DNA from 3 places in the Colwellia meonggei genome. Region 1 is predicted to be linked to each of the others. Evidence: riboswitches for the same ligand, from Rfam matches in the RefSeq annotation. Region 1 holds a riboswitch; each other region holds the start of a gene.
The links. A riboswitch is a leader RNA that binds a small molecule or an ion and turns the genes downstream of it on or off. The one in region 1 is predicted to bind cobalamin.
Positions count from the first base shown of each region.

Region 1 (3,206 bases):
TTACTTATTGCTGCATCAGGTAACGATGGTGATGCTACACTTTCTTACCCTGCCTCTTACGATTCAGTTATGGCAGTAGGCGCACTTGATCAAGGTCGCCAACATGCAGAATTCTCTCAATATACATCACAAGTTGAAATTTCAGCACCAGGTGAAGCAATTCTATCGACTGTTGCCGGCGATGGCCGTTTAGGTTACATCACTTTAGGCTCAACAACTTACGGTAACGATGAAGTTGTGCCACAAACTCACTACATTCAAAGTGGCGGTAGCTTTACTGTTAGCAATGTAGACAGTTCTGCAAATGGTGTATTAGCCGCTTGTACTATATCAGGAAGCAGTTATAGCTGTTCAAATGTTTCAGGAAACATTTGTTTAGCTGAACGTAATGATAACCAAAAAGGTAGCAACTACCCTGAAATCAATCCAGCTAAAGCGTGTGCCGATGCCGGTGCATCAGGCGTGATTGTTTATAGTAATAGCGCTCGTCCAGGCCTTCAAAATCCTTTTTTAGTTGATGCTAACTCTGATGTAACAGTACCAACCGTTTCTGTAAACCGTGAGCTAGGTTTGCAACTTATGGGTCAACTTGGTACGAATGCTAATTTAAATGTTGTTGGTGGCCAAGATTACGCATACTACAACGGTACTTCAATGGCGACTCCTCATGTAGCTGGTGTTGCAGCATTGGTATGGAGTAATAACCCTGATTGTTCTGCGACTCAAGTTCGAAATGCGTTAAAATCTACAGCAATTGACTTAGATGTAGCAGGTCGTGATGACAAAACAGGATACGGTTTAGTACAAGCGAAAGCCGCATCTGATGCTCTTGCAGCTAGTTGTAGTACTGTAACTCCGCCTCCTACAGGTGGCAATGTATTAGAAAATGGTGTTGCTAAAACAAGTTTAGCTGGTGCTAAATCTGAAGAGTTAAGCTTTACGATGGAAGTTCCTGCTGGAGCAACTGGCCTGAGTTTCGATATGACAGGTGGCACAGGTGATGCTGACCTTTATGTTAAGTTTGGTTCAGCCCCTACAACATCTAGCTACGACTGTCGCTCATGGGCAGGTGGTAATACTGAGTCATGCCCTATTTCAACGGCACAAGCAGGAACATATCATGTTAAAGTAGTTGGTTACACAGCATTTACAGGTGTTAACTTAACAGGCAGCTTTACGGAAGGATCAACAGGTGGCGGTGCTACAGGAGGCAGTGCTTCAGTTAATGATATTAGCGTTAGTCGTCGTGCATGGACTTACTACACTATTGACATTCCAGCAGGCATGGCAACTTTTGATGTAGTGACTAGTGGTGGCACTGGGGATGCAGATTTATATATTCGTCAAGGAAGCAACCCAACAACATCAAACTATAGCTGTAAGTCAGAAAACAGCAATAATAGTGAGTCGTGTACTATTACTAATCCTGCTGCGGCAACTTGGCACATAGGTATTTACGGGTATAGAGCATCAAGCGGTGTTAACATGAATGTAACATACAACCCATAGAGTTAAACTAGACTCCCAACTAGTGTTGTAATTAGGGGAAGTACAAATTGTGCTTCCCCTTTTTTTAACTAAAAATCAAATAAAACGACTCTCTCGATATTAATTTTCTTTCGATAACACCATCAAGCGTTATGTAAACTTTTCCTCTAAATGTTATAGTGCGGGAAAATTTTAGGTGCTCAAATTTACTTTTAATAAAGTGCGGCTGAGAGAATAGGGAAATTGGTGTAAATCCAATACGTGCCCAACGCTGTTATGACGTTTATGTTTGATAATAAACCACTGGTAATTTTACTGGGAAGGTATCAAACATAATTTATATTTACTTTAGTAGTTATAAAGCCCGTCTGAGTCAGAAGACCTGCCTAAAATATCAATTGCACGAAAGGCCGATCGTTGCTTAATCCAATAAGGGGAATATTTTGGGTATCAATAACCACGCTAATAACCAAACAAAAGACTCAACGAATCAGTCTTTGTACCAATTCAGCCAACAAGCACAACATGGTTTATACCAAGCTATTTTTAATCGCCGTGATGTACGCGGACAATTTCTATCGACAGCAATTCCTAATGAAGTGCTCAGTAAAATAATTTATGCCGCACATCATGCCCCATCAGTTGGCTTTATGCAGCCTTGGGATTTTATCGTTATTCAGTCACCTGAAATAAAAAAACAAATCCACCAAGACTTCACGCTAGCACATCATGAAGCACAAGCGATGTTTGAAGAAAAAAAGCAAACACAATACAAAAATCTAAAACTCGAAGGCATTATTGAATCGCCAATTAATATTTGTATTACATGTGATCGAGAAAGAACAGGGAAAACTGTTATCGGACGAACACATATGAAAGAGATGGATCTATACAGTTCAGTATGCGCAGTACAAAATTTATGGTTAGCTGCTAGGGCTGAAGGTGTTGGTGTTGGCTGGGTATCAATATTGCACCATGGCGCACTAAAAAGCGCTCTTTCGCTGCCGGATAATGTAGTACCCATTGCCTACTTATGCTTAGGTTATGTTAGTCACTTTAAGGAAAAGCCAGAGTTGGAGTCAGCTAATTGGTTATCAAGACGCCCGGTAGATGAATTAGTCAGTTTCGACACTTACGGTCAAGAAGCAAGAACGCCAGAAGAACAAGGATTTATCAACCAGTTAAAGACAGATAAAACATTCCCACACTCATTTAAAGAATAATATCGTTTTCTAAATACAGATAAATAAAAGCGTTTACAAACAAACGCTTTTATTTCTGCCACTGTTCTTTGCTTGATATAAAGCTGTATCTGCTTGCTCAAATAAAGCTTTCCAATTAAGCTCCTCTTTTCGCTCAGCAATGCCAATAGAGACGGAAATTTTTGGTAAGTACGCTTTAGAATCTCTTTGCATTAATTTAAGACTTGCAATTGCTAACCTTATTTTCTCTGCAATTTCATGCGCTTGCCCCATAGTTTTATTTACCATAACAACCACAAACTCTTCACCGCCGAACCTTACCGCAATATCATTATCTGAAATGGTATCTTTAATAACCTTAGCAATACGCTGAATAACTTTGTCGCCGATGAAGTGACCAAATTGATCATTAATATTCTTAAAATGATCAATATCAATCGCTAAAGAAGAGTGAACTTGTTCGATATCAATATCTTGTAACTTAATATCACAGCCACGGCGGTTAAATAATCCGGT
Region 1 covers NZ_BAAJLZ010000003.1:3,719-6,924, reverse strand. The annotation lists gene AC27E9_RS08585 (S8 family serine peptidase) at 1-1,509, shown strand, start outside; cobalamin riboswitch at 1,666-1,892, shown strand; gene bluB (5,6-dimethylbenzimidazole synthase) at 1,932-2,711, shown strand; gene AC27E9_RS08575 (GGDEF domain-containing protein) at 2,745-3,206, opposite strand, start outside.

Region 2 (3,206 bases), on a different contig from region 1:
AAAGGGTAATTGCAAGGGAGAACTCAGGCGTTAAAATTAATGCTTTTTCAACAATTTCATTAATAAATTGACTATCCATTGCCGCTGCCAAAACCTAGCCCAGAATAAGTATGAAAATTAAATGACTACTTTTCATATTTATTCTGACACCTGCTGATTCTCAAGTTGAAAGCGCTGTTGTTGGTAGCTTAAAGTAAACAAGCAGCCGTTGTCGAACAGCTCGTAGGCATTACTATCTGAATTCACACCTAATTTAGCTAAGAAGCAACGTAATGCTTCACCATGAAATATTACCAATAAGGTTTGATTTGAGAACTTCTTGGCAAAGTTTTCTAATGCTTGATATACCCTAAATCCACAGTCGATAGCGCTTTCTCCACCTTCTGGTTTGAGTTGGGTAAACTGATGCAATAACTCATGATAACTTCCATCTTGGCTGAAACTTTCTACGTTTTTTCCTTGCCATTTCCCCAAGTTCCGCTCAGCTAAATCTGGGTGGTTATCGACAGGAACATCTAGATGGTTTTGACAAATAGCAGCAGTTTTAACTGCACGGCCTAACGGCGACGAAATAATACGAGCGATATTTTCATTTTCTAATGCTATGGCGATATTCGTTGCTTGAATTTTGCCTTGCTCAGTTAATTCGCTGTCGAGCTGGCCTTGAAACCTTTGCGTTTTATTCCACAGTGTTTGTCCGTGCCGAGCTAGAAAAAAGCGTGTAGTCATTGTTAATATTACTCTGTTTGCGCTAAGTTGCTGACAAACGGGTGGTTAAGTAGAAGCGCAGAATAACCAAATCATTCCGCTGATTCAATGCAAAAATGATTAAATGAAGTTGTTGTCGAAATTGCTTTATTGAGTATAAACCTCGCACTTAGTTCTTTAGTGCTAATAATTTGGTTATTGATTGAATAAATAGCCATCATCACGTAACATCAGCGCTGATTTAGGTGTCTTCACATTATTCTACTTTTTGAGAGAAGTTTAAGAACTGAAGGTGAAACGTGAAACTGGTGAGAAACCAGTACTGCCCCCGCAACGGTAACTGTGAGCAGCAACAAAACCACTGTATTGATAAATATGGGAAGGTGTTGCAAAAGCGATGAACAGGAGTCCGGAGACCGGCCTAAAATTACTCGACAACTGCGGTGGGCGGTCATTCAGAGCTTAGTAACTGATTTTTTGCATTATCTTATCCAATAGACAATGTGATGAGTTTAAGATTTATGACTTAGTAGCCTAGCTGTTACTGTAAAACTTTTACTTTATAAGCACTTACCAACTTTGATTTCCAACTCCGTAAATATTTATCGCACACGGGAATGTTATGAAATCAGTCAACCAAAAAACGCCAATTAGCTTACTTTTTGCAATATTTGCAGTATTAACTTTGCTAATGTTGGCAACTCGCACCCATCATTTTGCCAGTTTAAATCACTTACCTAGTGCTTCTATTGCTATTTTCTTTTTAGCGGGCATGTACTTACGCAATATGAAAGCGTTTTGGTTTTTCTATACCTTAACCTTAGTGATTGACCTTGCCTCATCGTATTTTCGCGGACAATTTGGCGACTGTATTACCACCTCTTATCCTGCGCTAGTATTGAGTTATGGGGTTATGTTTTCGGCTGGCTTTTACGCTAAACCTAGTTGGCAGCAAAGCGCATGGCAAAATAACATTATTAAAGTTGCTTTAGGCTTGTTTGTTGCTAGTTCAATTGCCTTCTTCATTTCCAATGGCAGTTACTATGCCTTGTCAGGAAAATTCCCAGAGTTGTCATGGGCTGAATATGCAACGCGTGTTGATAAGTACTATTTCCGCTCAATTTCTAATCCGGTATTTTATGTGATTTCGGCAATTGTGATTGATTTTACCATCAGCCGCTTCTTGACCGATAAAGGTTTAGCCAAATCATCACAAGATAAGGTGTAATGGCAATGAGTCAGATAGAAAAAGCGAAACCAATCCCTGCTTTTCATGGCAAACTTGAGCGCCAAACTGGCAGTGGTGCAATGTGCTCAGCCTTAATTGTTGCCGCGCCACACTCTGGCTCAGGGAAAACCACAGTAACCGCTGCGCTTGCTCGATATCATCGTAATCAAGGACGTAAAGTAACGGTGTTTAAAGTTGGTCCTGATTTTATTGATCCTATGATTTTACGCCAAGCCAGTGGTGAATTGGTTTATCAACTAGATTTATGGTTAGTTGGTGAAAAGGGCTGCCAAGAACTACTTCATCGTGCAGCTTTAGAGTCTGATCTTATTCTTATTGAAGGTGTCATGGGCTTATTCGATGGCACGCCAAGTAGTGCTGATTTGGCCCAATATTTTAATATTCCGGTGCTTGGCGTTATCGATGCCAAAGCCATGGCGCAAACATTCGCTGCGGTTACCTTTGGCCTTGCTAAGCTACGGGAGGATTTACCGTTTTCTGGTGTGATTGCCAATCGCGTTAATACCGAACGTCATGCTGAGTTATTGAGCACCAGTTTGCCGGAAGAATTTCGTTTTTACGGACGTTTACCAAAAGATGACGGTGTCACGTTACCTGAGCGCCATTTAGGTTTAGTGCAAGCACAAGAGCTAGCTGATATAGATAGCCAACTTGACCAAGCTGCTAGTCATATCGCTAAAACTGACTTGACCGAATTACCTGAACAAGTTGAGTTTTTTGCTGTGGAACATGACAGCCAAGAAGACTTTATCCATCGTGCTTTGGTGGGCACTCGCGTTATTATTGTGCGTGATCATGCTTTTAGTTTTATCTATGCTGCCAACATTGCCTTTTTAGAACAGGCTAGCGCGGAAATAATCTACTGTTCAGCACTAAATGATGCTCATTTGCCGCAAGGAGATATTTTATATATTCCGGGTGGCTATCCAGAGTTGTACGCAGAAAAGTTAGTTAGCAATGATACGTTTCTCAATGACGTAAAAGACTTTGCCGCCAGTAAAAAACCGATAATTGCTGAATGTGGCGGTATGCTGTATTTACTTGAGCAACTAACAGATATGTCAGGTCAACAAATTGCAATGCTTGGCCTTATACCAGGTAAAGCCGCAATGCAGAAAAAGCTCTCGGCAATAGGTTCGCAATGGGTTGATTTATCTGTGATAGATAAAGATAACATTGAGCCTGAAAGTTCTGCTGAAAACCAAGGTGAAATGTCTAGTAATATTATGCGCGGGCATAGTTTTCATTA
Region 2 covers NZ_BAAJLZ010000006.1:163,073-166,278, forward strand. The annotation lists gene AC27E9_RS14995 (cobalamin biosynthesis protein CobD/CbiB) at 1-79, opposite strand, end outside; gene AC27E9_RS15000 (histidine phosphatase family protein) at 139-729, opposite strand; cobalamin riboswitch at 935-1,147, shown strand; gene AC27E9_RS15005 (hypothetical protein) at 1,331-1,936, shown strand; gene AC27E9_RS15010 (cobyrinic acid a,c-diamide synthase CobB) at 1,942-3,206, shown strand, end outside.
Region 2: another riboswitch for cobalamin. It lies ahead of AC27E9_RS15005 (hypothetical protein); the one in region 1 lies ahead of bluB (5,6-dimethylbenzimidazole synthase).

Region 3 (3,206 bases), on a different contig from region 1:
TAACGTTCCACACGCTTAGTAACTTTGCAAGTTCATTAACTACCGCATTAGATGATGAAAATTTTGATTTTTACTCAAAACAATTAAGTGGTCGTAAAGAGCAACGTCCAATGTGGAAACGTGGTGTTTCTGTAGTAAACAGTAATTTAGGCGAGGTTATTGGTAAAGTATACGTTGGTCGTCATTTTAAGCCTGAAGCAAAAACACGCATGACCCAACTTGTTGAGAACTTACGCGGTGCATACGGCGCAAGTATTGACGAATTAGAATGGATGTCTGATGCAACGAAAAAAGCTGCACATGTAAAATTAGCTAGCTTCGACCCTAAAATTGGCTACCCGAACAAATGGGAAGACTACTCTAAGCTCGTGATCAAAGGTGACGACTTAGTCGGCAATAAAATGCGTTCTGGTATGGTTTCACATCAAAAACAAGTTGATAAACTTGGCGGCCCGATTGATCGTCAAGAATGGGGCATGACACCACAAACGGTTAACGCTTACTACAACCCAACTAAAAATGAGATTGTATTCCCTGCCGCTATTTTACAACCACCATTTTTTAACTTAAATGCAGACGACGCCGTTAACTACGGTGGTATTGGCGCCGTTATCGGTCATGAAATGGGCCACGGTTTCGACGACCAAGGTAGTAAATACGATGGTGACGGAAACTTACGTAACTGGTGGACAGAGCAAGACTTAGCAGCGTTTAAAGTTCGTACTGATGACTTAGTTGCACAATATGATAACTACGCTGTATTCGATGATCTACACGTTAATGGTAAATTAACTTTAGGTGAGAACATCGGCGATTTATCAGGTGTTACTATTGCTTATAAAGCTTACAAAGCATCATTAAATGGTAAAGAAGCAGAAGTTATTGATGGCTTAACTGGCGACCAACGTTTCTTTATGGGTTATGCACAAGTTTGGCGCGTAAAAATGGTTGAAAAATCATTACGTAACCGCGTAGCAACTGACCCGCATTCACCAGGTGAGTTTCGTGCTTTAGGTTCGTTATCAAATATGCCTGAATTCTACGAAGCATTTGACGTAAAAGAAGGTGACGCTATGTACATTGCACCGGAAAAACGTGTAAAAATTTGGTAGCAAAGATAATAGCTATTCGCTAATAATAACTATTTCAAACCATGAAAAATAAAAGGAGCTTCGGCTCCTTTTTTTATTTAGTGTAATTTGTCTTTAAACTGCCTTAGCCAAGAGTTTTCATTGTAAAGCGCCACTGTTAACCGTAAAATCAGCACTAGATTGATATATTTAACTTAGCAAGATTAGCAATCATTTTGTTGTTAGGTTAATTAATAGGGAACACGGTTAAAGTCCGTGACTGTACCCGCAACTGTAGATAACTTCTAAAAGTTATAAGTCAGGACACCTAGTATCATTATTATCAAATAACCTAATAGTTTAACGCCGTGCGGGAATACACGAAAGTTACTTATCCACAAAAGCTTATGTGGTGCTTGTACTTGCCCTTTCTGCACAATTAGATTATTACAATTAGTACATTCAAATTAACCGTTTGAAAAAGGTAATGCTGCACAAAATGAACCGAACTACCGACACTTTTTATTGCTATCACCAATTAAGTATTGCCGCATGGCAGTTCTTTAAACACTAAGTTAATTGTTATGACACAGTTATTAACACTGGCATCAGTGTCTTGGTCGGTTGAAAAACAAACTATTTTAAATGATATTTCATTTACCCTTGGTCAAGGAGATATTATTGGCATTATTGGCCCAAACGGTGCTGGCAAAACCTCATTACTTAAGTGTTTACTTAATCAAACGAAAAACTGGCAAGGCACAATAAAATTAAAGAATAAAAACATACGTCACTACAAGCCCCATGAACTTGCACAAACTTTTGCTTTAGTTGTACAAAAATCGCCACCAATATTTGAGCTTAAAGTTTACGATGTAGTCCGTATGGGCTTATTACCTTACAAGTCATTATTTGCGAATGACACAGATCTTGATAAAAAAGAAATCATGCTCGCGTTAGAAAAAGTAGGTTTATCAGCCAGCCAAAATAAATTTTTTAATACCCTTTCAGGTGGTGAACAACAACGGGTACTCATTGCTAAAGCCTTAGTGCAAAAAGCAAAAATATTAGTCTTGGACGAACCAACAAATCATTTAGATATCTTTTATCAGCACCAGATATTACAACTGGTCAAAGCCCTTAATATTACTGTAATTATGACCATTCACGATCTTAACCTTGCAGCACAGTATTGCACTCGTTTACTGTTACTGAATAAAGGTAAGCTAGTTAGCGATAAAAATGTTGATGAAGCATTAAACCCCGAAACACTCTCTGAAGTATTTGGCTTACCTTGCTATCGCGATAATGTTGATCAACTAACCCATACTAGCAGCGAGCAACCTACCAATTCAAACACCTTTGCTAGAGTTCACTTTTACCCAAAAACTAATGTAGATGAATCAACAGAGGTTCAGCAATGAAGCTTTTCTACTTAATAAAAGCTAAAAGTGCTTGGGTATTCACTTGCTTATTGGCATTAACATTATTTTCAATAATCACAGCAATGACCTTTGGTCCCGCACAAATAACAAGCTTAGATATTGCTCGATGTGTAATAAATGAATGTTCTACACCAATGCATGACATGGTTATTTGGCAAATTCGTATTCCTCGAGTACTTGTCGGTTTAGTCGCAGGAATGGGTCTAGCATGTGCTGGCGCTATTTTGCAAAATGTGACTCGAAATCCTCTTGCTGACCCTTACCTATTCGGTATTATTTCTGGTGCGGGGCTTGGTGCAACCATTGCAACCTTAGTACTTACTGATGAGCAAATGTTAGCATTACCGCTTGCTGCATTTTTAGGAGCACTATTCTCGGTCATTATCGTCTTTGGCATTGCCACGTTATTACGTAATATGAACCATTTATTATTAACGGGCGTGGCTGTGTCATTTATGTTGGGCTCTATAAGTCATTTCATTCTTTATCTTGGTGATCCTTTCGCTACCAATCGCGTTATATTTTGGTTAATGGGCAGTTTAACACGCGTTGAAATGTTCCACTTTTACTTAATCAGCGCCATGGTATTAATCACTTTGATCTCGATTTTTGCCTTACATCGACATATTGATGCACTTTTGCTAGGCGATGAAAGCGCTGCAAGTTTAGGGGTAAATGTTGATAAATTAAG
Region 3 covers NZ_BAAJLZ010000002.1:60,728-63,933, forward strand. The annotation lists gene AC27E9_RS06425 (M13 family metallopeptidase) at 1-1,112, shown strand, start outside; cobalamin riboswitch at 1,291-1,420, shown strand; gene AC27E9_RS06430 (ABC transporter ATP-binding protein) at 1,655-2,494, shown strand; gene AC27E9_RS06435 (FecCD family ABC transporter permease) at 2,491-3,206, shown strand, end outside.
Region 3: another riboswitch for cobalamin. It lies ahead of AC27E9_RS06430 (ABC transporter ATP-binding protein); the one in region 1 lies ahead of bluB (5,6-dimethylbenzimidazole synthase).